Regions from separate parts of the Streptomyces sp. NPDC057900 genome, predicted to be linked through region 1. Evidence: riboswitches for the same ligand, from Rfam matches in the RefSeq annotation. Region 1 holds a riboswitch; each other region holds the start of a gene.
The links. Region 1 has a riboswitch for thiamine pyrophosphate ahead of thiO (glycine oxidase ThiO). Riboswitches for the same ligand answer to the same signal wherever they lie in the genome.
Positions count from the first base shown of each region.

Region 2: it holds a riboswitch for thiamine pyrophosphate, as region 1 does, so the genes downstream of both, thiC (phosphomethylpyrimidine synthase ThiC) here and thiO (glycine oxidase ThiO) in region 1, are expected to answer to the same signal.
Region 3: it holds a riboswitch for thiamine pyrophosphate, as region 1 does, so the genes downstream of both, ACFVQ0_RS32705 (thiamine ABC transporter substrate binding subunit) here and thiO (glycine oxidase ThiO) in region 1, are expected to answer to the same signal.

Region 1 covers NZ_JBHVOI010000005.1:334,564-344,726, reverse strand. The annotation lists gene thiE (thiamine phosphate synthase) at 1-514, opposite strand, end outside; gene ACFVQ0_RS21805 (Rv2175c family DNA-binding protein) at 612-977, opposite strand; gene ACFVQ0_RS21800 (NAD(P)/FAD-dependent oxidoreductase) at 1,061-2,242, opposite strand; TPP riboswitch at 2,436-2,548, shown strand; gene thiO (glycine oxidase ThiO) at 2,540-3,724, shown strand; gene thiS (sulfur carrier protein ThiS) at 3,721-3,939, shown strand; gene ACFVQ0_RS21785 (thiazole synthase) at 3,942-4,736, shown strand; gene pknB (Stk1 family PASTA domain-containing Ser/Thr kinase) at 4,860-6,779, shown strand; gene ACFVQ0_RS21775 (deoxyribonuclease IV) at 6,786-7,664, shown strand; gene ACFVQ0_RS21770 (DUF4396 domain-containing protein) at 7,735-8,226, shown strand; gene ACFVQ0_RS21765 (sulfite oxidase-like oxidoreductase) at 8,242-8,874, opposite strand; gene bfr (bacterioferritin) at 9,029-9,508, shown strand; gene ACFVQ0_RS21755 (bacterioferritin-associated ferredoxin) at 9,515-9,781, opposite strand; gene ACFVQ0_RS21750 (class II 3-deoxy-7-phosphoheptulonate synthase) at 9,952-10,163, opposite strand, start outside.
Region 2 covers NZ_JBHVOI010000003.1:475,747-485,909, forward strand. The annotation lists gene ACFVQ0_RS16475 (cupin domain-containing protein) at 1-94, shown strand, start outside; gene ACFVQ0_RS16480 (DUF5326 family protein) at 238-450, shown strand; gene ACFVQ0_RS16485 (helix-turn-helix domain-containing protein) at 710-1,480, shown strand; gene ACFVQ0_RS16490 (SsgA family sporulation/cell division regulator) at 1,582-2,019, shown strand; gene ACFVQ0_RS16495 (YibE/F family protein) at 2,102-3,448, opposite strand; TPP riboswitch at 3,519-3,652, shown strand; gene thiC (phosphomethylpyrimidine synthase ThiC) at 3,645-5,456, shown strand; gene ACFVQ0_RS16505 (hypothetical protein) at 5,545-6,369, opposite strand; gene ACFVQ0_RS16510 (metallophosphoesterase) at 6,552-7,610, opposite strand; gene ACFVQ0_RS16515 (LacI family DNA-binding transcriptional regulator) at 7,784-8,896, opposite strand; gene hisC (histidinol-phosphate transaminase) at 9,268-10,163, shown strand, end outside.
Region 3 covers NZ_JBHVOI010000014.1:88,069-98,231, forward strand. The annotation lists gene ACFVQ0_RS32695 (ABC transporter ATP-binding protein) at 1-745, opposite strand, end outside; gene ACFVQ0_RS32700 (ABC transporter permease) at 759-2,372, opposite strand; gene ACFVQ0_RS32705 (thiamine ABC transporter substrate binding subunit) at 2,459-3,562, opposite strand; TPP riboswitch at 3,645-3,761, opposite strand; gene rlmN (23S rRNA (adenine(2503)-C(2))-methyltransferase RlmN) at 3,803-4,909, opposite strand; gene ACFVQ0_RS32715 (hypothetical protein) at 5,034-5,561, shown strand; gene ACFVQ0_RS32720 (phosphatidate cytidylyltransferase) at 5,635-6,720, opposite strand; gene frr (ribosome recycling factor) at 6,720-7,277, opposite strand; gene pyrH (UMP kinase) at 7,444-8,220, opposite strand; gene tsf (translation elongation factor Ts) at 8,379-9,215, opposite strand; gene rpsB (30S ribosomal protein S2) at 9,316-10,163, opposite strand, start outside.

The sequences.
Region 1 (10,163 bases):
TCCCGCCGATGGCGAACCAGGGGCGGGCCTGCGCGAGCGAGGCCGCGTACCGGACGAGGTCCAGACCGGGCGCGTGGCGGCCGGGCTTGGTCGGGGTGGGCCAGCAGGGGCCGGTGCAGAAGTAGTCGACGCCGGGCTCGGCCACCGCCGCGTCGACCTCGGCCTCCGCGTGCGTGGAGCGGCCGATGACGACGTCCTGGCCGATGATCGCGCGGGCGGCGGGCACCGGCAGGTCGCCCTGGCCCAGGTGCAGCACGTCGGAGCCGATGGCGTGCGCGACGTCGGCCCGGTCGTTGACCGCGAGGAGCTTGCCGTGCCGCCGGCACGCGTCGGCGAGGACCGCGAGGTGTTCGAGCTCCTCCGCGGCCTCCATCCCCTTGTCGCGGAGCTGGACGATGTCCACTCCGCCGGAGAGCACCGCGTCGAGGAACTCGGGGAGGTCTCCCTGGCGCCTGCGGGCGTCCGTGCACAGGTAGAGCCGGGCATCGGACAGCTGTGCGCGAGGCGTGGACATGGCGAAGTTCCCCCGGGAGAGCGATGGCGTCGGTCAGGTGGTGCGGAAGGGATGCGGGCCGCGCCGTGCGCCCCGCATCCCCCGGTACGGCGGAAGGTCAGACGGCGAGCGCCTGGGCGCGGCGCTTCACCTCCGTGCCGCGATTCTCACTCAGCGCCTGCGCGGGCGTGCCCGGCAGGCTCGGGTCGGGGGTGAAGAGCCATTCCAGCATCTCCTCGTCGGAGTAGCCGTCATCCCTCAGGAGCGTCAGGGTCCCCGAGAGGCCCTTGACCACCTTGTCGCCGTCGATGAAGGCGGCGGGCACCTGAAGTGCGCGGTTCTCACCACGTCGTACGGCGATGAGCTGGCCCTCCTTGACCAGCTGCCGTACACGCGTCACCTGGATATCGAACATTTCGGCGATATCGGGAAGGTGGAGCCAGGCAGGGACGAGAGCATCGATCTTTGCGTCAATCTCGGTCACGGGACAAGCCTGCCATCCCGGACTGACAGCCGATACCCGGACTCCGCCCTTCAGGGCCCGACACACCCCGTCGGCGGTGCGGGCTACTGGCGTACCGCCGATTTCAGCGGCACCGAGGCGTCACCGGCCCGCTCCGGATCGAGCGGTGTCCCCGCCTCGATGAACTTGCGTCCCTGGATCAGGTCACGCGGGCGGCCCACGGAGAGCACCGCGGCCAGCACGCCGTCCCGCAGCCAGCACACCGACCAGGCGGGACCGTCCGGATCGCCGCGCCACAGCAGGGTGTCCGCGCCCTCGTGGTGGCCCGCGTACTGCACGAACCTGCCGAACTGCTCGGACCAGAAGTAGGGCACGGGGTCGTAGGCGGGCGGCTCGGCCCCGTCCGGCGAAGCCCCGATGATGTGGGCGGCCGCGGTCCGCGGCCCCTGGAGCGCGTTGTCCCAGTGGTGGACCAGCAGCCGCGCCCCGTAGCGCGCGGAGGGGAAGGAGGCGCAGTCGCCGACCGCGTACACATCGGGCAGCGAGGTGCGGAGCGCCGCGTCGGCGGTCACGGAGCCGTCGGGCCCGAGCGCGACGCCGGACCCGGCCAGCCAGCCGGTGGCGGGGTGGGCGCCGATCCCGACGACGACGGCGTCGGCCGGCAGGCTTCGGCCGTCCGCCAGGAGCACCCGGCCGGGCTCGACCCCGGCTACCCGCGCCCCGGTCAGCAGCGTGGCGCCGCTCTCCGCGTACCAGGCGGCCATCGGGGCGGCGACCTCGGCGGGCAGGGCGCCCGCGAGGGGGCGGTCCGCGGCCTCGACGACGGTGACTTCGCAGCCCGCCGAGCGGGCCGCGGTGGCGAACTCGGCGCCGATCCAGCCCGCGCCGACGACCACGACGGTGTGCCCCGCGTCCAGGACGGGCCGCAGCCGCGCCGCGTCGTCCAGGGTGCGCAGCAGATGGACCCCCGGCACCCCCTCGGAGCCGGGCAGCACGACGGGTTCGGCTCCGGTGGCGATGACCAGGACGTCGTAGGGGACGGGCCCCTGCGAGGTGTCCAGTTCGTGGTCCCCGGCACGCAGGCCCGTGACCTCGCGGCCCAGCCGCAGCTCGATGGAGAGTGCCTCGAAGTCGATGTCGAAGGCGGATTCCTCGGCCTTGCCGAGCAGCACCGCCTTGGACAGCGGTGGCCGGTCGTAGGGCTGGTGGGGTTCGGCGCCGATGAGGGTGAGGGCGCCGGTGAAGCCCTGTTCCCGCAGGGCCACCGCCGTCTGCACACCCGCCATGCCCGCGCCGACGACGACCACCCGCCGTCCGGCCCGCTCCGACTGCCGCTCCGGCCGCTCTGCCCGCTGCTGCTCGTTCACCCGACCACCTTAATCAACTGACGGTCCGTCAGGAAAGGGGTTCCTCACCGTCCTCGTACCGCCGGCCTCCTGCTTTACCCGTCCAGCGGGGCTGGGTCTAGGGTGGCCCACGTAAAAGACTCGCGGGAGCCCGGACGTACCGGGCTGAGAGGGAGGCTGGGCGGCCTCCGACCGTACGAACCTGATCCGGGTCATGCCGGCGAAGGGAGGGGCTGGATGCCCACGCCTGTCCACCGCGCGAGCGGGTACGAGGTCCTCGTCATCGGGGGCGGCGTCATCGGGCTGGTCACCGCCTGGCGGGCCGCGCAGCGCGGTCTGGCCGTCGCGGTCGTCGATCCCGATCCCGGCGGCGGGGCCGCCCGGGTCGCGGCCGGAATGCTGGCCGCCGTCACCGAGCTGCACTACGGCGAGGAGATGCTGCTGGGGCTCAACGTCGCCTCCGCAGCGCGCTATCCGGCGTTCGCGGCCGAGCTGGAGTCGGCGAGCGGGCAGGACATCGGCTTCCGCGCCTGCGGCACCCTGGCCGTCGCGCTGGACACCGACGACCGCGCCCATCTGCGGGAGCTGCACGAGCTGCAGCGCCGCTCCGGGCTGGAGTCGCAGTGGCTCACCGGCCGGGAGTGCCGGCGCCTGGAGCCGATGCTCGCGCCGGGCGTACGCGGCGGGCTGCGGGTCGACGGCGACCACCAGGTCGACCCGCGCCGGCTGTCCGCCGCGCTGCTGACGGCCTGCGAGCGGGCCGGGGTCGTCTTCCACCGGCAGCGGGCCGAGCGGCTCTCGGTGGTGCGCGACCGGGCGACCGGTGCGGTACTGGCCGACGGTACGCGGACGGAGGCCGATCAGGTCGTGCTCGCCGCCGGCAGCCTGAGCGGCCGGCTCGCGGGGGTGCCGGACCACGTCCGGCCGCCCGTCCGCCCGGTCAAGGGCCAGGTGCTGCGGCTGACCGTACCCACCGCGTACGCCCCCTTCCTCAGCCGCACCGTCCGGGCCGTGGTCCGGGGCAGCCACCTCTACCTCGTGCCGCGCGAGAACGGCGAACTGGTGGTCGGCGCCACCAGTGAGGAGATGGGCTGGGACACCACCGTCACGGCGGGCGGGGTCTACGAGCTGCTGCGCGACGCCCACGAGCTGGTGCCCGGCATCACCGAGCTGCCGCTCACCGAGACGCGCGCCGGTCTGCGCCCCGCCTCCCCCGACAACGCCCCGCTGCTCGGCCGCACCGCGCTGCCCGGCCTCCACCTCGCCACCGGCCACCACCGCAACGGGGTGCTCCTCACCCCGGTCACCGGTGACGCCATGGCGCAGCTGCTGGCCGACGGCGAGCTGCCCGAGGTGGCCCGCCCCTTCTCCCCCGGCCGCTTCCCGGCCGCCGCCCCCGTACGACAGGAGCAGCCCGCATGACCGCGCCCACTTCCCTGGCCGTCTCCGTGAACGGCGAGACCGTCACCGTCGCCGGTGGCACCACCCTGGACGCCCTCGTCGCGACCCTGACCGAAGCGCCCTCCGGGGTCGCGGCGGCGCTGAACGAGACCGTCGTGCCGCGCGGCCAGTGGTCCGCCGCGAAGCTCGCGGACGGCGACCGGGTCGAGGTCCTGACCGCCGTCCAGGGAGGCTGACCGTGTCAGAGGACCTCTTCACCCTCGGGGACACCGTTTTCGGCTCCCGGCTGATCATGGGGACGGGCGGGGCGCCCAGCCTCGATGTGCTGGAGCGCGCGCTGACCGCGTCCGGCACCGAGCTGACCACCGTCGCGATGCGCCGCCTGGACCCGACCGTGCAGGGCTCCGTGCTCTCCGTACTGGAGAAGCTCGCCATCCGGGTGCTGCCGAACACGGCGGGCTGCTTCACGGCGGGCGAGGCCGTGCTCACCGCCCGGCTGGCCCGCGAGGCGCTCGGCACCGACTGGGTCAAGCTGGAGGTGGTGGCCGACGAGCGCACCCTGCTGCCCGACCCGGTCGAGCTGCTGGACGCCGCGGAGATCCTGGTGGACGACGGGTTCACCGTGCTGCCGTACACCAACGACGACCCGGTGCTGGCCCGGAAGCTGGAGGACGTGGGGTGCGCGGCGGTCATGCCGCTCGGCTCCCCCATCGGTTCGGGCCTCGGCATCCGCAATCCGCACAACTTCCAGCTGATCACCGAGCGGGCCGGGGTCCCGGTGATCCTGGACGCGGGCGCCGGTACGGCCTCGGACGCGGCGTTCGCCATGGAGCTCGGGTGCGCGGCTGTGATGCTCGCCTCCGCGGTGACCCGCGCCCAGGAGCCCGAGCTGATGGCCGCCGCGATGCGGCACGCGGTGGAGGGCGGGCGCCTCGCGTACCGGGCGGGCCGGATTCCGCGCCGCCACTTCGCGGAGGCGTCGTCGCCGGTGGCGGGGCGCGCGGCGCTGGATCCGGAGCGCCCCGCGTTCTGACCCGTACCCTCCGGAGCCGTGGCGGCGGTGGATCGCGTGTCCCTGTCACGGCTCGGCTGCAGTACGACCGCAGGATTGCCCCGGGCAGTCGGTGGTGTCCGTGGCGGCTCGTAGACTCGCTGCGTGGATACGACCCTCCAGGACCCTCTCGTCGGGCAGCTGCTCGACGGCCGCTACCGCGTCGATGCCCGCATCGCCGTGGGCGGCATGGCCACGGTCTACCGGGCCATGGACACCCGCCTCGACCGGGTGCTCGCCCTCAAGGTGATGCACCCGGCGCTCGCGACCGACGCCTCGTTCGTCGAGCGCTTCATCCGCGAGGCCAAGTCGGTGGCGGGGCTCGCGCACCCCAATGTGGTCGGGGTCTTCGACCAGGGGGCCCAGGAGCAGTACGTCTACCTGGCCATGGAGTACGTCGCGGGCTGCACGCTGCGCGATGTGCTGCGCGAGCGCGGCGCGCTGCAGCCGCGGGCCGCGCTGGACATCCTGGAGCCGGTGCTCGCCGCGCTCGGCGCCGCGCACCGGGCCGGCTTCGTACACCGGGACATGAAGCCGGAGAACGTACTCATAGGCGACGACGGCCGGGTCAAGGTCGCGGACTTCGGCCTGGTACGTGCCGTGGGCACGGTGACCAACACCACCGGGTCGATCCTGGGCACCGTCTCCTATCTCGCCCCCGAGCAGATCGAGCACGGCACCGCGGACACCCGCGCCGATGTGTACGCGTGCGGTGTGGTGCTGTACGAGATGCTCACCGGCGCCAAGCCGCACACCGGGGAGTCCCCGGCCCAGGTCATCTACCAGCATCTCAACGAGGACGTCCCGGCCCCCTCCGCCCTCGTCCCCGGGCTCGCGCCCGAGCTGGACAGGCTGGTCGCGAGCGCGACCGCGCGCGACCCCGAGGTGCGGCCGTTCGACGCGGTGGCGCTGCTCGCCGAGGCCCGCGAGGCCCGCGCCGGCCTCACCGACGCCCAGCTGGACGCCGTACCGCCGCAGGCCCTGGCGGAGGTGCGCGACGCCGCCGAGGACCGCACGAGCGTGATCCACCGAGTGCTGCCGCCCGGTCAGGGCACCGCCCACCACACCAGCCGGCTGGAGATGCCCCCGCCGCTGCCGCCGGAGCGGCCCGCCCGCCGGGCCGGGTTCCTCGGCGGCCCCCGGCGCGGCCTTATCGCCTCGCTCGTCGCGGTGCTGCTGGTCCTGGGGATCGGCGGCGGCGTCTGGTATATCAACTCGGGACAGTTCACCCACGTCCCCCGGGTGCTCGGCCAGAGCGAGAAGGCGGCGAAGGAGCGGCTGTCGGACGCCGGTCTGGAGCTGAAGGGCGTGGAGCGCGCCTACAGCGACACCGTCGAGCGCGGCAAGGTGATCGACAGCGACCCGAAGTCGGCCGCCCGGATCCGGGGCAACGGCTCGGTCGAGCTCGTCGTCTCGCGCGGGCCCGAGATCGTGAAGGTGCCCGATGTCGGGGGCGTCACGCTGGCCGAGGCCAAGCGCCGGCTGACGAAGGCGGGCCTGGTGCCCGGCATGACCACCAAGGAGTTCAGCGAGGACGCGGCGGCCGGTGAGGTGGTGCGCACGGACCCGGAGGCCGGTGCCGAGCGCCACCCGGACACCGCGGTCGCGCTCGTGGTCTCCAAGGGCAGCCCGGTCGACGTCCCCGACGTCACCGGCCTCTCCGTCGAGGACGCCACCGACGCGCTGGACGAGGAGGGGCTGAAGGCCAAGGTGCTGCCGGGCCGGGTGAACAGCCCGCAGGACGCGGGCGACGTCGCCAAGCAGTCACCGGCCGAGGGCAGGGAGGCCGCGGAGGGCGACACCGTCACGCTGACGGTCTCCAAGGGCCCGCGGATGATCGACGTACCGGACGTCACCGGCAAGGACGTGGACGACGCCCGTGGCGAGCTGGAGGACGCGGGCTTCGAGGTCAAGGTCGACCGCCCGTTCCTCTCCTTCAGCGACACGGTCGCGAGCCAGTCCGTGGACGGCGGCGACCGGGCGCCCGAGGGCAGCACCGTCACCATCAAGACCAAGGGGCTCTAGATCCGTATGCGCAACCCTGTCGGCGGCCACATCCCGGTGGCCGGCGGCCTCGCCAAGGTCGGACTGCCCTACGCCCGGGAGATGGGGGCGGAGGCCGTCCAGGTCTTCGTGGCCAATCCGCGCGGCTGGGCGACCCCCGCGGGGAACCCCGCGCAGGACGAGCGGTTCCGGGCCGAGTGCGCCGCCGCGTCCATGCCCGCGTACGTGCACGCCCCGTACCTGATCAACTTCGGCTCGCACACCGCGGCGACCGTGGAGAAATCCGTGGACTCGCTGCGCCACTCCTTGCGCCGCGCCCGCGAGATCGGCGCCCTGGGCGTCGTGGTGCACACCGGCTCCGCGACCAACGGCAGGCCTCGCGAGGAGGCGCTGGCCCAGGTGCGCACGCATATGCGCCCGCTGCTGGACGAGCTGACGCACGACGACGACCCGTTCCTGCTGCTGGAGTCGACCGCGGGCCAGGGTTTCTCACTCTGCTCGCGGACCTGGGACTTCGGTCCGTACTTCGAAGCGCTCGACGCCCATCCGAAGCTCGGCGTCTGCCTCGACACCTGCCACATCTTCGCGGCCGGACACGATCTGGCCGGTCCGGGCGGGATGAAGGAGACGCTGGACCTGCTGGTGGAGACGGTCGGCACCGGCCGGCTGAAGCTGATCCACGCCAATGACTCCAAGGACGTGGCCGGTGCCCACAAGGACCGGCACGAGAACATCGGCGCGGGTCATATCGGTGAGGAGCCGTTCCGGGAGCTGTTCTCCCATCCGGCCACCGAGGGCGTGCCGCTGGTCATCGAGACCCCGGGCGGCAAGGAGGGCCACGCTGCGGACGTGGCCCGGCTGAAGGAGCTGCGCGACCGGAGCCGGCAGAGCTCCGCCCACGAATGACGGAATACCCCAGGGGGGTATGTGGTTCCTGTAGTCGTCAGGAACCGCGATCCGGCATTGGGGGATCAACATGCAGGACCACGCACAGCACGCGGAGCACACACAGCACGCAGAGCACACGGGGCACGTCGGATGGGCCATGGCGGCCCGTGCCACCCTGCACTGCCTCACCGGCTGCGCCATCGGTGAGGTGCTCGGCATGGTGGCCGGTACGGCGTTCGGCTGGGGCAACACGGCGACGATGGTTCTCGCGATCGCGCTGGCGTTCTTCTTCGGCTACACGCTGACGCTGCGCTCCGTCCGTAAGGCCGGCGTCGACTTCCGTACGGCCTTCCACGTCGCGCTCGCCGCCGACACGCTCTCCATCGCGGTGATGGAACTGATCGACAACGGGCTGATCGCGCTGTGGCCGGGCGCGATGGACGCGACACTCGCGGACGCGCTGTTCTGGGGGACGCTCGCGCTCTCGCTGGCCGTCGCCTTCGTCGTCACCACACCGGTCAACAAGTGGATGATCGGGCGCGGCAAGGGGCACGCCGTGGTGCACCGGTACCACCACTGAGGCGGTCCGGGGAGGTCAGAGCTCGGGGCCGTCCCCGGGCTCCTCCTGGTAGGAGTAGCGCTGTTCCTTCCACGGATCGCCGACGTTGTGATAGCCGCGCTCCTCCCAGAAGCCGCGGCGGTCGGCGGTCATGTACTCGATACCCCGGACCCACTTGGGGCCCTTCCAGGCGTAGAGCTGCGGAACCACGAGCCGGAGCGGGAAGCCGTGCTCCGCGGTGAGCAGCTCGCCGTCCTTGTGGGTGGCGAACAGGGCCCGCTCGGCCGTGAAGTCGTCGATCCTGAGGTTCGAGCTGAATCCGTATTCGGCCCAGACCATCACATGGGTGACATGGGGCGCGGGCGGTGCGAGTGCGACGACGTCGCGGACGAGCACGCCGCCCCACTCGGCGCCGAGCATGCTGAATTTCGTCACGCAGTGCAGATCCGCGACGACCGAGGAGAACGGCAGTTCCGAGAATTCCTGATGGTTCCAGCAGTGCTTGTCGCCATCGGCGGTGGCCCCGAAAACGCGGAATTCCCAGCGCTCGGGTTTGAACTTCGGCACCGGCCCGTAATGGGTGACCGGCCAGCCGCGCTGAAGTCGCTGTCCCGGCGGAAGCTCGGACTGCTCTGCTGCGCGGTTTTCCCGGCTTTCCGGCTGACCCATGACTCCATGGTGACAGACAGGCAGGGGTGGTCATGACCAGCACAGAGACGATTCGGGCATGCGTTACTAAGCATGTACTTACTGGACGGCCACCGGGTGCGATGCGAAGATGCGGCCAACTTGCCCAGTTCACCGGTTGGAAGGAGCCTCTGCGATGCAGGGCGACCCCGAGGTCCTTGAGTTCCTGAACGAGCAGCTGACCGCCGAATTGACTGCCATCAATCAGTATTTCCTGCACGCGAAGATGCAGGACAACTTCGGCTGGACGAAGCTCGCGAAGTACACGCGCTCCGAGTCGTTCGACGAGATGAAGCACGCCGAGATCCTGACCGACCGGATTCTGTTCCTCGACGGGCTGCCGAACTATCAGCGGCTCTTCCACGTCCGGGTGGGCCAGACGGTCACCGAGATGTTCCAGGCGGACCGCCAGGTCGAGGTGGAGGCGATCGACCGCCTCAAGCGGGGCATCGAGCTGATGCGCGCCAAGGGCGACATCACGTCCGCGAACATCTTCGAGTCGATCCTGGCCGACGAGGAGCACCACATCGACTATCTCGACACCCAGCTGGACCTGGTCGAGAAGCTCGGCGAGCCGCTCTACATCGCGCAGCTGATCGAGCAGCCGGAGAGCTGACCCGGCTCAGGCGGCTTCGGGGAAGCCCGCCGCCGGTGCGGGAGCGGTGCCCGCGTCGAGTCGCTCGACGGTGCCGGCGGGCTGCTTCCGGTCGAGCAGTTCGCGACGCGGACAGGCGCCGCGGCCGAGCATCGCCTGGATGGTGCGCACACAGCCGCCGCAGTCGGTACCCGCCTTGCAGGCGGAGGCTATCTGGCGGGGCGTGCAGGCGCCGGCTTCCGCATGCTTCTTGACCTGCTGCTCCGTAACGCCGAAGCACGAGCAGACGTACATGCGGTTTCACCTCCCGGCGGGACGAGGTCGTGCGGCCGCCCCGATAATCGGTGAGGCTAACCTAACCTTACCCGCCACTCCAGGGTGGTAAAAGCCCCGGAACGCCCTGTGGGGCACGGATCACATCGATCCGTGCCCCACAGTCGTACGTGCGCCACCTGCCGTGATGGCTACTGGTCCCGGTACATCTCGGCGACCAGGAACGCGAGGTCCAGCGACTGGCTGCGGTTGAGCCGCGGGTCGCAGGCCGTCTCGTAACGCTGGTGCAGGTCGTCCACGAAGATCTCGTGGCCGCCGCCGACGCACTCGGTGACGTCGTCGCCGGTGAGCTCGACGTGGATGCCGCCCGGGTGGGTGCCGAGGCCCTTGTGCACCTCGAAGA
Region 2 (10,163 bases), on a different contig from region 1:
TGTCGTGTATGTACCTGCCGGCACGGCTCACAAGTTCCACCACATCACCGAGGACCTGCGGGTGATGGTGGTCTTCTCGCCGCCCGAGGGCTGAGGGGGCCGGGGGACGGGGCGGTCTCTCGGGGATCCCTAAGGGTTCGATCAGGGGAGTTCAAGGGATGCGAGGCCCCCGCCGACCACCCCTGCCCCTCTAGCATCGAAGCAGGAACTCACAGAGACGAGGTAGGACAGATGGCCGTGCGGGAGATATTCGCGGGAATGCCCTGGTGGGTGAAGTGGATCGCGGTGCCCGTCATCGCGATCGTCGTGTTCGGTGGTCTGATCGCCAGCGTGGTCGGCTTCGTCGTCTGGCTGCTCTTCAAGATCCTGATCTTCGTGGTGCTGGTCGGCGGGATCGTCTTCCTCGTACGGAAGTTCATGTCGTCCTCGTCCTCGCGCGGCGACTGGTAGGCGGTCGGCGGACGACCGGTGGCCGCACCACCGGTCGCACGGTTAGCCCAGGTGAGCTAAGCGGAAGACGAAACCGCAACCCTTCCGGACGCGGCGGATACAGTGGAAATCCGCTGCCGCCGCCTGGGAGAGCACTGTCAGTCACCACCTGACCAGTGGTGGGCAGGCATCCGGCCTCCGGACCCGAACCTGCGGCAGACATGTGGGGGCGGCCTCCACAGGCGGGCTGACCGCCCGTCACCATGCCTGGGGGTGACCGTTGACCACGGCATCGAGTACCGCTGTGCCGACGTTGATCGGATCGGTGCAGCGGGCGCTGAGACTGCTGGAGGCCGTGGGCGCCCATCGCGACGGGGCGCCGGCCAAACAGCTCGCGCGTGAGGCGGGACTCCCGCTGCCCACCGCCTACCACCTGCTGCGCACCCTCACCCACGAGGGATATCTGCGCCGGGAGAACGGCGTCTTCCTCTTCGGTGCGGCAGCCGAGCGGCTGGTGGGCGACGGAGCTCTGCAGAACCGGCGCAGCCGGATGACCCAGTCCCTGGACCGCTGGCGGGACATCATCGGGGCCCCGGTGTACTGCGCCGTCTACCGCGACGGCGAGATCGAGCTCGTCGCGGTCGCCGACACCCCGGCCACGCCCGCGGTGGACGAGTGGGCCGCCTTCCAGGAGACCGGGCACGCCCACGCGATCGGCCAGTGCCTGCTGAGCCAGCTCGACGAGAAGGCCCGCGAGGACCACCTGGACCGGCATCCGGTGCGTCCGCTGACCCGGTACTCCGTGCGCGACCGCGCGGCACTTCTTGAGCGGCTGCGATCCCTGGAGCGGACGGAACCCGTCATCGAGCGGCAGGAATACGCCCTTGGGACGGTCTGCGCGGCCATCCCGATCGCGGCCGGTTTCACGGCTGCGGCGATGGCCATTTCCGTACCTCTCGACCAGGAAGAACGGTTGCTCCCCGCAGTCGAACGACTACGTGGCGAAGTGGCCAGCCTCTTGCGTTCGTTCGTGTTCTCTATCAGTATCTGAAAAATCACTCCTTGTGATCTGCTATCGCGTGCACCACGATGGCGTCAATAGGGCCATGGGGGATCATTCCTGGCCAGATTCATCTACTGCGGGGTTGAACGATGCGCGAGTCGGTTCAAGCTGAGGTCATGATGAGCTTCCTCGTCTCCGAGGAGCTCTCATTCCGTATCCCGGTGGAGCTCCGGTACGAAGTGTGCGATCCGTACGCGATCCGGATGACCTTCCATCTCCCCGGCGATGCCCCGGTCACCTGGGCTTTTGGCCGCGAGCTGCTGCTCGACGGCCTCAACAGCCCAAGTGGCGACGGGGACGTACACATCGGGCCGACCGAGCCCGAAGGACTGTGCGACGTCCACATCCGGCTCCAGGTGGGGGCGGACCGCGCTCTCTTCAGGGCGGGTACGGCACCCCTTGTGGCGTTTCTCGACCGGACGGACAAGCTCGTCCCGCTCGGCCAGGAGTGCACGCTGGGTGACTTCGAGGGCAATCTGGAAGAGGCATTGGGGCGAATTCTGGCCGAGGAGCAGAACGCGGGCTGACGGGTTCCGCCTTATCGGGGCCCGGGTGCCGGTCGAACACCACACCTGCCGAACGGGTGAATCACTCTCCGTGAGTGACCGCTCAGGCCTTCGCCCGTCGCCGTCGTCCTCTGCCACTCCGTACGGGTGCCGAAGCCCCGGCTTCCGCGCCGACCCCCGTACGGTCCGCGGAGACGACCAGCGCCGCGAGCGCGGTGGTCACCGGCACCGAGGCGACCAGCCCGATCGAGCCGACCAGTGTCCGCACGATCTCCTCCGCCACCAGCTCGCTGTTGGCCACCGTGCCCACGCTGCTCTGGGCGATCGAGAACAGCAGCAGCAACGGCAGCGCCGCGCCCGCATAGGCGAGCACCAGGGTGTTGACCACCGAGGCGATGTGATCCCTTCCGATTCTGATACCTGCCCGGTAAAGCTGCTTCGCACTCATCGTCGGGTCCGCCTGATGCAGTTCCCAGACGGCCGATGTCTGGGTGACCGTCACATCGTCGAGCACCCCCAGGGAGCCGATGATGACGCCGGCCAGAAGCAGACCGCTCATGTCGATGTGCGGATACAGGCCGTGGATGAGGCCGGTGCTGTCGTCGGTGTTCCCGCTCAGGCTCGCCCAGCCGATGAAGAGCGAGCCGAGCAGCCCGATCAGCAGGAGCGAGATCAGGGTGCCGACGACGGCGACCGAGGTGCGAGCGGTCAGCCCGTGACAGATGTAGAGGGCGATCAGCATGATGGCGCTGGCTCCGACCACCGCCACGAGCAGCGGATTCGAGCCCTGCAGGATGGCCGGGAGGATGAACAGGGTCAGCACGGCGAACGACAGGGCGAGCGCCACCAGTGCCATGACTCCGCGGAGTCGGCCCACGACGACCACCGCCACGGCGAAGATCCCGGCCAGCAGCGCCATGGGGAACTTCCGGTTCACGTCCGTCACGGAGTACTGGAGGTCATGGGGCGCGTCGGGGGCGTACGCGACCACCACTTCCTGCCCCTTCCGCAGCTGTCGCGGTGCGCCGGGCTGGACCACCTCGATGAAGGTGCGCCCCTTGTCCTTGCCGCTCGTGACCTCGACCGCGGCCTTCTCGCAGAGTGCGGTCCCGCCGCCGGTCGCCGGGTCCTTCGCCGGCGGGGTCTCGCCATCGACGGGCAGCTGGGCCGCGTTCACGTCCTTGCAGTCGACCTTGTCGACGTTCACCACCTTCGCCTGCTGGGTCTGCCGGTCGAAGCCGACACCGGTTCGTTCGTGCGCCGGCGCACCACCGGGCCAGAGCACCACGAGCCCGACGGCGACCGCGGCCGCGAACGGGATCAGTACGGCGGCGATCACCTTGCGCAGGTGCTTGGACACGGGTGCGGCGGGGCCGTGCGCGTGGCTGTGGGCGTGGGCGTGGTTGTGCTGAGGGGACGGCTGCTCGGGAACGCTATGGGGGGACGTCACCGGCCGATCATCGCAAGACGAGCGGGGCCCACTGTTCAGCACACCCGTCAGGGCGTTAGCGTGGTGGCACCTTTGCACACGCGGGAGCTCGGAGCACCGGGCTGAGAGGGCGCTGATCTCCGTACATCCGTACGGGACAAGCTGCGCCGACCGCCGAACCTGTTACCGGGTAATGCCGGCGTAGGGAGTAGGTCTCATGACCACAGCGGATGCACGCATGCCTGCCTCCAGTCAGAACGACGAGGGCGGTCGGAGCGACAAGACCGGTCCGAGCGACAAGGCCAGTAAGTCCATCGGGTGGCACAAGGGGTACGTCCAGGGCTCGCGCCCGGACCTCCGGGTGCCGGTCCGTCAGGTGCACCTCACCAACGGCAAGGACGTGACGCTGTACGACACGTCGGGGCCGTACACCGATCCCGCCATCGACACCGATGTCCGCCGCGGACTCGCGCCGCTGCGGGAGAACTGGATCATCGCCCGCGGTGACACCGAGGAGTACGCCGGCCGCGCCGCGCGTCCCGAGGACGACGGGCTCAAGCACACCTCGCCGCGCGGCGGGCTGCGCAATCTGGACGCGGTCTTCCCCGGCCGCCCGCGCCAGCCGCGGCGCAGCCGGGACGGGCGCCCGGTGACCCAGCTCGGGTACGCCCGGCGCGGCGAGATCACCCCGGAGATGGAGTACGTGGCGATCCGGGAGAACGTCACGCCCGAGGTGGTGCGCGAGGAGATCGCCGCGGGCCGGGCCGTGCTGCCGGCCAACGTCAACCACCCGGAGATCGAGCCGATGATCATCGGTAAGCGGTTCCTGGTGAAGGTGAACGCCAACATCGGCAACTCCGCGGTGACGTCCTCCATCGAGGAGGAGGTGGACAAGATGACCTGGGCGACCAAGTGGGGCGCCGACACGGTCATGGACCTTTCCACCGGCCGCAACATCCACACCACCCGTGAGTGGGTACTTCGCAACTCCCCGGTGCCGATCGGCACCGTGCCCCTCTACCAGGCACTCGAAAAGGTCGACGGCAGGGCGGAGGAGCTGACCTGGGAGATCTACAAGGACACCGTCATCGAGCAGGCCGAGCAGGGCGTCGACTACATGACGGTCCACGCCGGCGTACGCCTCCCGTACGTGCCGCTGACGGCCCGTCGCAAGACCGGCATCGTCTCCCGGGGCGGCTCGATCATGGCCGCCTGGTGCCTCGCGCACCACAAGGAGTCGTTCCTGTACGAGCACTTCGAGGAGCTCTGCGCGATTCTCGCCTCCTACGACGTGACGTACTCGCTGGGCGACGGGCTGCGCCCGGGGTCGATCGCGGACGCCAACGACGAGGCGCAGTTCGCCGAACTGCGCACGCTCGGCGAACTGAACACCGTCGCCAAGCGGTTCGGCGTCCAGACGATGATCGAGGGTCCGGGGCACGTCCCGATGCACAAGATCAAGGAGAACATCGACCTCCAGCAGGAGATCTGCGAGGAGGCGCCGTTCTACACCCTCGGCCCGCTGACCACCGATGTCGCTCCGGCGTACGACCACATCACCTCGGGCATCGGCGCCGCGATGATCGCCTGGTGGGGGACGGCGATGCTCTGCTACGTCACGCCCAAGGAGCACCTGGGCCTGCCCAACCGGGACGACGTGAAGACGGGCGTCATCACCTACAGGATCGCGGCCCATGCGGCGGACCTCGCCAAGGGGCACCCGGGGGCGCAGGAGTGGGACGACGCGCTGTCGGACGCCCGCTTCGAGTTCCGGTGGGAGGACCAGTTCAATCTGGCGCTCGACCCGGACACGGCGCGGGAGTTCCATGACGAGACGCTGCCGGCCGAGCCGGCGAAGACGGCGCACTTCTGCTCGATGTGCGGTCCGAAGTTCTGCTCGATGAAGATCTCGCACGACATCCGGCGTGAGCACGGCGGTTCGCAGGCGGAGATCGAGGCGGGCATGGCGGAGAAGTCCAAGGAGTTCGCGGCCGCGGGCAACCGGGTCTACCTGCCGATCGCGGACTGAGGCAGGGCGCGTCGTACCGGCGGGCGCGTCGTACCGGCAGGCTCGCGCCGGGTGGTACGACGCGCCCGCGCTCCCCCCTCGGACCCGGTCAGTCCATTTCGTGTTCCGGTCCGCCGAAATCGGGGCTGGTGAAGTCCGGGCTGGTGAAGGTCGGCCGGGGCGCGGCGGCTGGGCCGTCGTCCGGGCTGGAGAAATCCGGCCTGCTGTAGCCGATCTTCGGGATGCGGTTGGCCGAGGGGTACGGGGTACGGGCCGCGGGAGCGGCGCCCGGGTCGGCCAGCGCGTCCCGCAGGAACGGCAGGATGCCGCGTTCCAGCAGCGCGTGCCGCCAGGCCTCCCTGGCCCTCGCCACGTCCTCGGGCAGTTCCTCGCCGGGATCGTCGGCGGCCAGCGACGTGGAGCCGTTGCGGAGCGCGGCGACGAGCAGGCCGACGGCGGCGATCAGGATGGCGGCGGCGGTGAGCGCCACGAAGACCCAGCCGACGCTCACCATGGTCCCCGCGAAGGACGGCGGTGGGCTGAGCATCTTCAGGATGTAGCCGACCAGCAGGAAGATCACTGCGGCCGTGCCCGCCAGCACCGGGGCCAGCACGGTGACGACAGCTCCGAGGCCGGCCCCCGATCCGTCGGGCCCGTCGGTGCCGATGAGGCCGACGGCGTCCTGACCGGGGTCGGCCGTGGCGGCCCGCAGCTCCTCGCGGGCCTTGACGTAGTGCTCGTACTCGGTGGCGGCCGTGGCGGTGATCAGAGCGGTGGCGGCCATCGCCATGGTGCGCAGCTGGACCGGGTTGAGCCGTTCGCCGACTGCGGCCAGATCTGGTCGTTCATGGGCGTGACGCAGCGCGTCGTCGAGGATCCGCTCGTACTCGGGGCGGTCCTCGGTCAGCAGGTGCGGAGCGCTGTTCATGTGCATCCCCCGATGCTCCGTAGGGCCTGTGTGCCCGATTCAACCGGGCAGTCGGGCGGAAACGGAGGAGAGCCTGCTACTGGTACGCCGATGGTAGAGCGCCCACGGCACAGGGTGACAGGGGGTTTCCGGAAATAGGCCCAGTGGTCGGCACGGTCAGGTCGTTGATGCGTCTTCCCCGAAGAGCGTCAGTCATGCAGGGGGAGTTGGACGACCAGTAGCCTTCCGGCCATGGTCACTCCGCCGTCCATGGCGATGGCGAGCCCGTCCGCGTACACGTGCGGGCCGTCCACCAGAGGTCCGGCACTGTCCTCGCCGTCCTCGGAACCGACCTCGCCGAGCAGATACGGAATGGGGCTGTGGCCGTGCACGACGCGCCGGCCGCCGTAGGCCGCCATCAGCTGCTGGACGGCCTGCGGGCCCGATTCGTCGCGGAAGGCGAAGCGCTTGGTGAGCTTGCGGAAGAGGTCCCAGCACTCGTCGGCGTCGTTGCGCGTCAGGATGGCGTGCACCGTGTCGTTGACGTCCTCGATGGTGGTGCCGTAGTCGAGGTAGGCCGTGGTGTCCGAGTGCATCAGCAGATGCCCGTCCTCCTCGACGACCGCGTCGAGCCGGGACATCCACTGGAGGTGGACGTCCTGGAGCCGCTCCATGTCGCTCTTCTGGCCGCCGTTGAGCAGCCAGGCGGCCTGGAAGGTGGCGGTGCCCGCGCCCGAGTTCACCGGGGTGTCGGCGAACCGCTTGGCGCCGAGGAGCAGCAGCTCGTGGTTGCCCATCAGGGCCTTGCAGTAGCCGCCGGCGGCCGCGGCCTCCGCGGACAGCCGCATCACGAGGTCGATGACGCCGATGCCGTCGGGCCCCCGGTCGGTGAAGTCACCGAGGAACCAGAGCCGTGCGTTGCCCGCGGACCAGTTGCCGTCACCGTCGATCAGGCCCTGTTCGGTGAGGGCGGCGTACAGCTCGTCCAGATAGCCGTGGACGTCACCGACCACGTACAGCGGCCCGAGCTCCGGATCCTGGGCGGGCCGCGGTTCGGGAACGGCCCGCACCTGGACGGTGGCCTCGCGGGTGATCACCGGAAGGTCGCGCGCGGTGGGGGTGTACCCCTCCGGCGCCTCGCCCTCAGGGAAGGCGTTGCCCGGGTGCGGAGACGCCGGCGGTGCCGGGGACTGCGCATAGGGCGGTACGCGGAAGTCGCGCAACGTCGCCGTCCGCACCGCTGGTTCCTGACCGGCCCCCTGTGTCATCGACCCCTCCACCACCGTCGCGCCGCCGTACACCTGACGGGCCCTGCTGGTCGGGGCGGTCCGCGGTGTCGTCCGCCCATCATAGGAATGCGAATCGTGCTCTGTGACGCACCAGGGGTGGTGAATCCGAACGCACGCCGGGTTCGTTGGTCGATTGATCCCAATTGGTCTGATCAATCCCCTGCCGGAGAGCGCGGCGCGCTGACCGTGGTGCGGGGCGGACGGCGTTGGGAGGAGGTCCGGACGATGAGTTCCGTCGGTATCACCTGCTCCACCGGGCCGTCGTGCTCGACGCCTTCGATGGCGTCGATGAGCAGCTGCACGACCGCCGTACCGATCCTGCGCGGTTTGAGCGAGAGGGTGGTGATGGGCGGTTCGGTCGTCGCGTAGACGGTGGACTCGCTGCAGCAGACCAGCAGCAGGTCCTCAGGGACGCGCAGACCGTACCGGCGGGCCGCCGCGAGCAGATCGGTGCCGTTGGGGTCGAAGAGCCCGTAGACGGCGTCAGGGCGGTCCGGACGGGCCAGCAGGCGGTCGGCGGCCACCGCGCCCGCGCACGGGTCGTGGGCGGGATAGGACTCGTACACCGGGTCCTGGCCGACCCGCTCGCACCAGTGGAGGTACGCGGTGGTGGACAGCCGGGTGTACGTGTCCGTGGTGGTGCCGGTGAGCAGCCCGATACGGCGGGCCCCTGCGGCGGCGAGATGGTCGAGGAGGTCGAGCACGGCGGCCCGGTGGTCGTTGTCCACCCAGGCGGTGACCGGGAGGGTCCCGGCCGGCCGGCCGTCGGAGACGACGGGCAGCCCCTGGCGGACGAGTTCGGTGACGACCGGGTCCTGGTCGGAGGGGTCGATGACGACGGTGCCGTCGAGGGCGACGTTCGACCAGACGTCGTGGCGTGAGGTGGCGGGCAGGATGACGAGGGCGTAGCCGCGGGCCAGCGCGGCGGAGGTGGCCGCTCTGGCCATCTCCGCGAAGTACGCGAATTCGGTGAAGGTGAAGGGTTCGTCCCCGTAGGTCGTCACGGTCAGGCCGATCAGGCCGGACTTGCCGGTACGGAGGGTTCGGGCCGCGGCGGAAGGGCGGTAGCCCAGGCGCTCGGCGACCTCGCGGACATGGCGGCGGGTGGCGTCCGGGAGCCTGCCCTTGCCGTTGAGCGCGTCGGAGACGGTCGTGATGGAGACTCCGGCGGCGGCGGCCACATCCCGGATGCCTGCTCGTCCCCGCCTGCCGCCGCGCCGGGGGGTCTCCGTCCGGCTCACCTGGTGCTTCCCTGCTGCTGTCATGGCGAGCCGATAGTAGGGCTCGCACGGGCAGTTGGTCCGATCGCATATGCACGCGTTGACAGTCACGTTTCTGCATGATCATTTAATGCCAATGCCCTTGGTAACCAAGGGTGTTATCGGTCAGGACCATCATGTGTCGGGTGTCGGACCGGATGGGCCTGTCGTAGGTGTGATGTCTCGAAGAGGTCTCAACTCACCTCTTCGGGGGACGCGCGCCACGGAGTGAGCCACCGGCGCGCGCCAGGGGGAGGAGCGCTCCCCCTCATTCCGGGGCCCACCGGACGAATCCCCGGTCCTGCCATTCGCAGCGGCGCCCAATCCTCATAAGGTGAGCAGTATTGATGTGTACGGACGGTCGAGGAGGACCCGCGGTGAGCGAGACGAGCCCCAAGTTGCGTGCCGAGCTGGACGGCGTTCCCGCCTATGTGCCGGGCAAGCCGGCCGCGGCGGACGGACCGGCCGCGTTCAAGCTGTCCTCCAACGAGAACCCGTATCCGCCGCTGCCGGGGGTGATGGAGTCCGCGATGGCAGCCGCCGCCCACTTCAACCGCTACCCGGACCTGGCCTGCACCGGCCTGATGAACGAGCTGTCCGACCGTTTCGGTGTGCCGGTCTCGCACCTGGCCACCGGCACCGGCTCCGTCGGTGTGGCGCAGCAGCTGCTCCAGGCCACCTCGGGTCCGGGCGACGAGGTCATCTACGCCTGGCGCTCCTTCGAGGCGTACCCGATCATCACCCAGGTCAGCGGCGCGACGTCGGTGAAGGTGCCGCTGACCAGCGGTGAGGTGCACGATCTGGACGCGATGGCGGACGCGATCACGGACCGGACCCGGATGATCCTCGTCTGCAACCCGAACAACCCGACCGGCACCGTGGTGCGCAGGGCCGAGCTGCAGCGCTTCCTGGACCGGGTGCCGGGCGATGTGCTCGTCGTGCTGGACGAGGCGTACAAGGAGTTCATTCGCGACGCGGACGTGCCGGACGGCATCGAGATCTACCGGGACCGGCCCAATGTGGCGGTGCTGCGGACGTTCTCCAAGGCCTACGGGCTGGCGGGGCTGCGGGTCGGCTTCGCGGTGGCCCACGAGCCGGTGGCGGCCGCGCTGCGCAAGACGGCGGTGCCGTTCGGCGTGAGCCAGCTCGCCCAGGACGCGGCGGTTGCCTCGCTGCGTGCCGAGGACGAACTCCTGGGCCGGGTGGGCTCTTTGGTGTGCGAGCGGGAGCGGGTGCACAAGGCGTTGGTGGGGCAGGGGTGGACGGTGCCGGA
Region 3 (10,163 bases), on a different contig from region 1:
TGTCCGCGGCCTCTCCGGTGACGGTCGCCTCCACCACGTTGTCGAAGCCGAGGAATCGGGCGACGAAGGCCGACGCGGGATGCTGCCAGACCTCCAGCGGGGTGCCCACCTGGGCGATGCGTCCGTCGCGCATCACGACGACGCGGTCGGCCAGCGCGAAGGCCTCACCCTGGTCGTGGGTGACGGCGAGCACGGTCGTGCCCAAGCGGGCGAAGAGCGTACGCAGTTCGACGACGAGGCGTTCGCGCAGACTGCGGTCGAGCTGGCCCAGCGGCTCGTCCAGCATCAGCAGCCTGGGCCGGGGCGCGAGCGCGCGAGCCAGGGCGACGCGCTGCTGCTCGCCGCCCGAGAGCGCGGCGACGGCCCGCCGCTCGGCGCCGGGCAGCCCCACCAGATCGAGGAGTTCGGCGACCTTGCGGTCCTGCTCGCCCCGGCTCACACCGTGCATCCGCAGCCCGAAGGCGACGTTGGCGCCGGCGTCCCGATGCGGGAAGAGCTGGTGGTCCTGGAACATCAGGCCGAGCCCGCGCCGGTGGACCGGAACCCCGGCCTGGTCCGCGCCGTCGAGCAGTACCCGGCCGCCGTCCAGGTGCTGGAGACCGGCCACCACCCGCAGCAGCGTCGACTTCCCGCTGCCGCTCGGTCCCAGCACACAGACGATCTCGTGGTCCGCGACCTCCAGGTCCACCGCGTCCAGCGCCACCCGGTCACCGAAGCGCACGGTGGCCGATTCGAGTCTCAGCATTGTGTCAGCATCCCTAGAACTCGCCGGATCGGTCGGTGCGGATACGTTCGAGCAGCAGCAGCGACACCGCGCACACGAGCATCAGAATGGTGCTGAGGGCCATCGCCTGGCCGTAGTTGAGATCCCCGGACCGCCCGAGCAGCCGCGCCACCGCGACCGGAAGCGTCGGATTGTCCGGCCGCGCGATGAACACCGTCGCGCCGAACTCCCCGAGCGACACGGCGAACGCGAAGCCCGCAGCCACCAGCAGCGCCCGGCGCACCAGCGGCAGATCCACCTCGCGCCAGGCCCGCAGCGGCGAGGCGCCGAGCACCGCGGCCGCCTCGCGCAGCCGCCCGTCCACCGCGCGCAGCACCGGCAGCATGGTCCGTACGACGAACGGCACCCCGACCAGCGCCTGGGCGAGCGGCACCAGGATCCAGGAGGTCCGCAGATCGAGCGGCGGCTTGTCCAGGGTGATCAGGAATCCGAAGCCGACGGTGACGGCGGAGACCCCGAGGGGCAGCATCAGCAGCGCGTCGAAGCCCCTGACCAGCCGCCCGGCCCGCCTCGTCAGCGCCGCCGCGGCCAGGCCTCCGACGACCAGCGCGATGGCGGTCGCGACCAGGGCGTACCGCAGCGAGTTCCCGATCGCTTCGAGCGGCGCGACCAGGAACGTACCGCTGTTCGCGTCCGCAGAGGCCAACGCCCGGTAGTAGCCGAGGCCGTGGCCGCCGGGCAGGTCGAGCGAGCGCTCCACCAGGATGGCGAGCGGCAGCAGGATCAGCACCAGCACGGTCAGCAGGACGCCTCCGAGCAGCGCCCACTGGCCCGCGCCGCGCGGTCTGCGGGCGGTCTGTGCCGGGTCGACGAGCTTCAGCGCGGTCTCCCGGCGCCGTACGGTCCAGGCGTGCACGGCGAGGATCGCGCCGACGGCGGCGAACTGCACGAGCGTGAGCACGGCGGCCGTCGGCAGGGCGAGCAGCTGCGCGGTCTGGCGGTAGATCTCCACCTCCAGCGTGGAGAATCCGGGCCCGCCGAGGATCTGAACGACGCCGAAGGAGGTGAAGGTGAAGAGGAAGACCATCAGGGCGGCCGCCGCCACGGCGGGGGCGAGCGCCGGAAGCGTCACCCGCCGCCAGGCGGCGAACCGTCCGGCGCCGAGGACCCGCGCGGCCTCCTCCTGCCGGGGGTCCAGCTGTGACCAGAGCCCGCCGACGGTGCGCACGACGACCGCGTAGTTGAAGAAGACGTGCGCCAGCAGGATCGCCCACACCGTGGTGTCGAGCCGGACGCCCCACAGGTCGTCGAGGAAACCGCCGCGCCCCAGCAGCGCGAGGAACGCAGTGCCCACGACGACGGTCGGCAGGACGAACGGCACCGTGACGACGGCCCGGAGCAGCTGCTTGCCCGGGAAGTCGAACCGGGCGAACACATAGGCGCCCGGCAGCGCGATCAGGAGGGTCAGCGCGGTCGAGGCCAGCGCCTGCCAGAGCGTGAACCAGAGCACGTCCTGGATGTCGGACCTGCCCAGCACCTCGCCGATCCGTCCGAACTGCCACACCCCGCCGTCCTTCAGGCCGCGTCCGACGATCGCGACGACGGGGTAGGCGAAGAACACCGCGAAGAAGGCGACGGGCACGGCCATCAGACCGAGCCGCACCGCGCTCCCGCGCCGCGACCGGGAGCGCGCGGCCTTCCCGCGCGCGCCCGGTCCGCGTACGGGGGGCTTCGCTACTTCACTACGAGCGAGGACCATGACTGGACCCACTGCTCACGGTTCTTGGCGATCGCGTCCGGGGCGACGGTCGCGGGCTTGTCCGAGGTGGCCCCGAACTTCGTGAAGAGTTCCGGCACCTTCGCGCCCTTGGTGACCGGGCTGACGAACATGTTGAGCGGCATGTCCTCCTGGAACTTCTTGCCGATCATGAAGTCCAGCAGGGCCTTGCCGCCCGCCTCGTTCTTCGCGCCGTCGAGCAGACCGGCGAACTCGATCTGCCGGAAGCACGTCCTGGTGGCGACCCCGGTCGGGGCGGTCTTGGGCCGCGGGTCCGCGTACAGCACCTCGACGGGCGGGCTGGAGGCGTAACTGACCACGAGCGGCCGGTCGGCCTTGGCCTTCCTGCCGCCCGCGGAGCCGGAGAACTCCTCGTTGTACGCCTGCTCCCAGCCGTCGACGACCTTGACGCCGTTGCTCTTCAGCTTCTTCCAGTAGTCCTGGTAGCCGTCCTGGCCGTAGGTGGCGACGCTGCCGAGGAGGAAGCCGAGGCCGGGCGAGGAGGTCGCGGCGTTCTCGGTGACGAGGAGGTTCTTGTACGCGGGCTTCGCCAGGTCGTCGAAGGTCTTCGGCGGCGCGAGCTTCTTGTCGGCGAAGTACTTCTTGTCGTAGTTGACGCAGATGTCGCCGGTGTCGACCGGAGTGACCCGGTGCTTCGCCGCGTCCAGCTGGACGTCGGACGCGACCTGGCCGAGGCCCTTGGCGGCGTACGGCGTGAAGAGGCCGTTGTCGAGCGCGCGCGAGAGCAGGGTGTTGTCGACGCCGAAGAACACGTCACCGCGCGGTGATCCCTTCGTCAGGATCTCCTGGTTGAGGGCGGCGCCCGCGTCCCCGCTCTTCAGGACCTTGACGGTGTAACCGGTCTCCCGGGTGAACTCCTTCAGTACGCCCTTGGACGCGTTGAAGGAGTCGTGGCTGACGAGCGTGACGGTCTTGGAGCCGGATCCCCCGGTGCCGGACGATCCGGACGACGCGTCGTCCGAGCCGCCGCAGCCGGCGAGCGCGGTCGCGCCGATCGCGGCGGCGACGGCCGCCACCGCGACCTTCTTGGTGGTGCTCATGTGATTCCTCCTGGAGATGACCAGGAAGAGACGCGGCCCTGCCCGCGCCGGTGGAGAACCGGAAGCGGGCAGGGCGCAACAGCTTGAGTAAGGTCCGAACTTCCTACCCGGAATGACCCGGGCGAGGTTCAGAGGGTCTGCGGCCAACCTGTCCTTGGTGCCGCACTCTCAGCGCTGTGGCGCTCCCCTGTCGGAATATGAAGTTGAATTCACGCCCAGGCTACACGGCCGGTTCCGGCCTCAGCGCTCGGATGCCGCGAGCTGTCCGCAGGCCCCGTCGATCTCCTGGCCCCGGGTGTCGCGCACGGTCACCGGCACCCCGTGGGCGGCGATGGCCTCGACGAACGCCTTCTCGTCCTCCGGCCGCGATGCCGTCCACTTCGAGCCCGGGGTCGGGTTCAGCGGGATCAGGTTGACGTGCACCCGCTTGCCCTTGAGCAGCCGGCCGAGCCGGTCACCGCGCCAGGCCTGGTCGTTGATGTCCCGGATCAGCGCGTACTCGATGGAGATGCGGCGGCCGGACTTCTCCGCGTACTCCCAGGCCGCGTCCAGCACCTCGCGCACCTTCCACCGGGTGTTCACCGGGACGAGGGTGTCGCGCAGCTCGTCGTCCGGGGCGTGCAGCGAGACGGCGAGACGGCACTTGAAGCCCTCGTCCGCGAAGCGCAGCATCGCCGGCACCAGGCCGACGGTGGAGACGGTGATGCCGCGCTGCGACAGCCCAAGCCCGTCGGGCTCGGGGTCCGTCAGCCGGCGAATGGCGCCGACCACGCGGTTGTAGTTGGCGAGCGGCTCGCCCATGCCCATGAAGACGATGTTGGAGAGCCGCGCCGGGCCCCCGGGGACCTCGCCGTCGCGCAGCGCCCGCATGCCGTCCACGATCTGGTGGACGATCTCCGCGGTGGAGAGGTTGCGGTCGAGACCGGCCTGCCCGGTGGCGCAGAACGGGCAGTTCATCCCGCAGCCGGCCTGCGAGGAGATGCACATCGTGACGCGCTCGGGATAGCGCATCAGGACGGACTCCACCAGCGTCCCGTCGTGCAGCTTCCACAGGGTCTTGCGAGTGGTGTCGTCGTCACAGCTGATGTGGCGGACCACGGACATCAGCTCGGGGAACAACGCCTCCGCGAGCTTGTCCCGCGACCCGGCCGGAATGTTGGTCCACTCCGACGGGTCGTGCGCGTACCGCGCGAAGTAGTGCTGCGAGAGCTGCTTGGCGCGGAACGGCTTCTCGCCGGTCGCGGCGACGGCTTCCTTGCGCTCGGCGGGCGTGAGGTCGGCGAGGTGCCGCGGCGGCTTCTTGGCTCCGCGGGGCGCGACGAAAGTGAGTTCTCCGGGCTTAGGCATGGTTCATCCAGTGTCGCAGACACGCGGCGATGCCCCGCCCACCTCCAAAAGGGCCCTGATCCGGGCCCGACGGGGTACCCGGAGGGACAGGGACAGCTCGCCGACTCAGCAGGAGGTATCAGCCGTGCACACCGTGAAGCACTGGTTCAGCCACAGCCTGGCCGCACAGGGCCTGGTCCTCTTCGTGCTGGGACTGGGCTTCGGAGCCCTGTTCCGCCGGGACGATCATCCGGCCTTATGGGCGGTCCAGAGTCTGCTCTACACCGCCGTGATCATCGGCATCCTGGCGTACCAGCGCCGCCGGACCAGCCGGGCGGCCGGCACACGGCCCGGCACGGTCGTCGACCTCAACCGCAGGATCCGGCACCGCGAGGTGCCCGAGGACCCCGAGGAGCGGGCGGTCCTGCGGCGGCTGGTCGAGGAGCAGCTCGGGAAGATGGAACGGGGCAGCCGGTGGCTCCCCTACTGGCTGGGTTTCATGGGCCTGATCGCGGTGGTCATGGTGGTTCTCGGGGCCACGTCGGGCTCGCTGGCCTCTCCCGTGGTCTTCGCCGTGGGCGTGATCGTGTTCTGCTCCTGGGTCCTGTGGATGCGCAAGCGGGCGATGGAGCTCCATCACCACATGCGCTCGGCCCTGCGGGAACGTGGCTGACGTCACCGGACACGCGTGAGGGCCCACCGTCCGGGGACGGTGGGCCCTCACGCGTGGTGCCGCGTACGGACGCTCAGCCGGAGCCGACGAAGAGGACCATCAGCAGCCAGACCACCGGCGCGGTCGGCAGCAGGGAGTCCAGCCGGTCCATGATGCCGCCGTGCCCGGGGAGCAGGGTGCCCATGTCCTTGATGCCGAGGTCCCGCTTGATCATGGACTCGCCCAGGTCGCCGAGGGTGGCGCTGGCGGCGACCGCGAGGCCGAGCAGCAGGCCCTGCCACCAGGAGCCGTCGTCGATCAGGAACTGCATGCACAGCGCACCGGCCACCATCGCGAAGCTCACGGCGCCGAAGAGGCCCTCGCGGGTCTTTCCGGGGCTGATCCGGGGGGCGAGCTTGTGCTTGCCGAACCGCCAGCCGACGGCGTACGCGCCGGTGTCGCTGACCACGGTCAGCAGCAGGAAGGTCAGCACCCGCATGGGCCCGTCGTGCGCCGTCAGGAGCATGGCGACGAAGGTGGCCAGGAACGGTACGTAGAACGCGGCGAAGACGCCGGCCGTGACGTCCTTGAGGTAGCCCTCCGGCGGTTCGGTCATCCGCCAGACGAGAACCGCGAGAGCGGTCAGGGCCATCGCGGCCCAGGCGCCCTCGGCGCCTCGCGCGTAACCGGCCACGACCATGGCGGCGCCACCGACCGCGAGGGGTACGAGCGGCGCCTTGATGCCCTTGCGCTCCTCCAGCCGGGAGGTGAGCTCCCAGAGGCCGACGACGACGGCGACCACGATCACACCGACGAAGACGGCCTTGACGACGAAGAGCGATGCGACGACGACGGCACCCAGCCCCACGCCGACCCCTATGGCGGATCCGAGATCACGGCCCGCACGTTTCTTCTGCGGGGGTGGCGGCGCGGTGGACATGGGCTCCTGCGGCTTCTCGTCGCGGAACAGGGGGCCGCCGCTCAGGCGTGCGGCCCCCTGGTCCCGGTCATCACGGCTCTCAGCTTCTCTACCTGCGTCGGGAACGTCCGGCACGATGGGCATGGGCCGAGTCTGCTGGGCGTTATGCACATCGTATGCAGGACCCGCCGGAACGGACCGCATCTCGGGAGCGGCCCCGTGGCCGGCGTCCTGCGGGACGCCCCAGGAAGAGTCGTTCATCAGACTTCGAGCAGCTCGGCTTCCTTGTGCTTCAGCAGCTCGTCCACCTGTGCGACGTACTTCGCGGTGGTGTCGTCGAGCTCCTTCTCGGCACGACGGACCTCGTCCTCGCCGGACTCCTTGTCCTTGACGAGCTTGTCGAGGGTCTCCTTGGCCTTGCGGCGGACCGCGCGGATCGAGATCTTGGAGTCCTCGGCCTTGGTCTTCGCGACCTTGATGTAGTCGCGACGGCGCTCTTCGGTGAGGTCGGGGAAGTTCACCCGGATGATATTGCCGTCGTTGCTCGGGTTGACGCCGAGGTCGGAGTCGCGGATGGCCTGCTCGATGTTGCGCAGCGCCGTCTTGTCGAACGGCGTCACGACGGCCATCCGGGGCTCGGGCACCGAGAAAGAGGCCAGCTGGTTGATCGGGGTCAGCGCGCCGTAGTAGTCGGCGACGATCTTGTTGAACATCGCCGGGTGCGCACGGCCGGTACGGATCGCGGCGAAGTCCTCTTTCGCGACCACGACGGCCTTCTCCATCTTCTCCTCGGCCTCAAGGAGGGTTTCTTCGATCACCACGTGCTCCTGCGTGTCTTGAGTGGGCCCGGCGTGCTCGGGCCCGGCGGGTCCTGCGTCGCGTCCTCACCTGCACGGTGTCCGACCGGCAGGCCGTTGTCCATCCTTCGGGCCCCTGCTCGGGCCCCGGGAACCACCGGGTCTCCCCGGCCCGGCCCCCCGGTTCTCAGGCCCGGGTGCTCCGGTCGCTCACGAGTGAGCCGATCTTCTCACCCTTGACGGCGCGGGCGATATTGCCCGCCGTCGTCAGCTCGAAGACGAGGATCGGCAGCTGGTTGTCACGGCAGAGCGTGATGGCGGTGGCGTCGGCGACCTTGAGATCGCGGGCGAGCACCTCGCTGTACTCCAGCGCGTCGAACTTCACCGCTCCGGGGTTGGTCTTCGGGTCGGAGTCGTAGACCCCGTCCACACCGTTCTTACCCATCAGCAGCGCCTCGGCGTCGATCTCCAGGGCGCGCTGGGCCGCGGTGGTGTCGGTGGAGAAGTACGGCATGCCCATACCGGCGCCGAAGATGACGACGCGGCCCTTCTCCAGGTGCCGTACGGCGCGCAGCGGGATGTACGGCTCCGCGACCTGGCCCATGGTGATGGCGGTCTGGACGCGGGAGTCGATGCCCTCCTTCTCCAGGAAGTCCTGGAGCGCCAGGCAGTTCATGACCGTGCCGAGCATGCCCATGTAGTCGGACCGGGCCCGGTCCATACCGCGCTGCTGGAGCTCGGCGCCGCGGAAGAAGTTGCCGCCGCCGATGACGATCGCGATTTCCGCGCCGTCCCGGACGACCGCCGCGATCTCGCGTGCGATGGCGTGTACGACGTCGGGGTCGACACCGAGACCCCCGCCACCGGCGAACGCCTCTCCGGACAGCTTCAGCATGAAGCGTCCGGACACCTTGCCGTCGTCGCGCCTGTGGTCACCTTTTGCGGCGTCCGCGCCCTTGTTCATGGAGATTCTCCTCGTGCACATACGAAGAAGGCCATTGCCGGTGGGTCCGATGTCCCTCAGCGGCAATGGCCTCCTCGTCAGATCTGCGGTCGTACGGCGGTGTGCGGCCGTCGACTGCACCAGACCCTATCGGGGTCCACCGTTTTTCGCGGACGGACTCAGATGCCGACCTTGATGCGCGAGAAGCGCTTCAGGGTGACACCGGCCTCGTCCAGGACCTTCTGGACGGACTTCTTGTTGTCCAGCGCGTACGGCTGGCCGAGGAGGGTGGCCTCCTTGAAGAAGCCGTTGACGCGACCCTCGACGATCTTCGGGAGCGCGGCCTCGGGCTTGCCCTCGGCGCGCGTGGTCTCCTCTGCGACACGACGCTCGGTCTCGACGATCTCGGCCGGGACGTCCTCGCGGGAGAGGTACTTCGGCGCGAAGGCGGCGATGTGCTGGGCAAGGCCCTTCGCCAGCTCCGCGTCGGCCTTGTCGAGCTCGACCAGGACACCGATCTGCGGCGGCAGGTCGGGCATGGTGCGGTGCATGTACACGGAGACGTAGGCGCCGTTGAACTGCGCGAAGCGGTCCAGGACGATCTTCTCACCGAGGTTGGCGTTGGCCTCGTCGACGTACGCCTGAACCGTCTTGCCGGCCTCGATCTCGGAGGCGAGCAGCGCGGCCAGGTCGGCCGGGGAGGTGGCGGCGACGTGCTCGGCCAGCGCGTTGGCGACGGCCTGGAACTTCTCGCCCTTGGCGACGAAGTCCGTCTCGCACTTCAGCTCAAGAAGGACACCGGAGGTGTTGTCCTCGGAGATGCGGGAGACGACGGCGCCGTTCTCGGCCGAACGGCCCTCGCGCTTGGCGACGCCCTTCTGGCCCTTGATACGAAGGGCCTCGACGGCACCTTCGACACTGCCGTCGGCCTCGTCGAGCGCCTTCTTGCAGTCCATCATGCCGGCGCCGGTGAGCTCACGGAGCTTCTTGACGTCAGCGGCGGTGTAGTTCGCCATGAGTCTGAATTCTCTCTCGAAGTCTGAAAGATCTACGGGTGAACGGCGGGGGCGGTGCCTGTGCGGCACCGGCCCCCGCCGTCTTCAGCCGTGACGGGTGTCAGGCCTGCTCGCCGTCCGCGGCCGGGGCCTCGGCGGCGGGGGCCTCGACGGCCGGCGTCTCGGTGGCGGGCGCCTCGGCAGCAGCCTCGGCGGCCGGGGCGTCAGCGGCCTCGGCGTCCGCGACCTTCTCGGTCTCGGCGGAGGTCTGGACCTCGGCGTCGGCCTTCTTGTCGCCCTCCAGCAGGTCACGCTCCCACTCGGCGAGGGGCTCGCCGGCGGCCTTCTCGCCCGGCTTCGAGTCGCCGGTCGCTGCGCCGGAACGGGCGATGAGGCCCTCGGCGACGGCGTCGGCGATCACGCGGGTGAGCAGGGTGACGGAGCGGATCGCGTCGTCGTTGCCCGGAATCTTGTAGTCGACCTCGTCGGGGTCGCAGTTGGTGTCCAGGATCGCGACGACCGGGATGTGGAGCTTGCGCGCCTCACCGACGGCGATGTGCTCCTTCTTGGTGTCGACGATCCAGACGGCGCTCGGCACCTTCTGCATCTCGCGGATACCACCGAGGGTCTTCTCCAGCTTGGCCTTCTCGCGGGAGAGGACCAGGAGCTCCTTCTTGGTGAGGCCGGAGGCGGCCACGTCCTCGAAGTCGATGAGCTCAAGCTCCTTCAGACGCTGAAGGCGCTTGTAGACGGTGGAGAAGTTGGTGAGCATGCCACCGAGCCAACGCTGGTTGACGTACGGCATGCCGACGCGCGTCGCCTGCTCGGCGATGGCCTCCTGGGCCTGCTTCTTCGTACCCACGAACATGATGGAGCCGCCGTGGGCGACGGTCTCCTTGACGAACTCGTAGGCGCGGTCGATGTATGACAGCGACTGGAGCAGGTCGATGATGTAGATGCCGTTGCGCT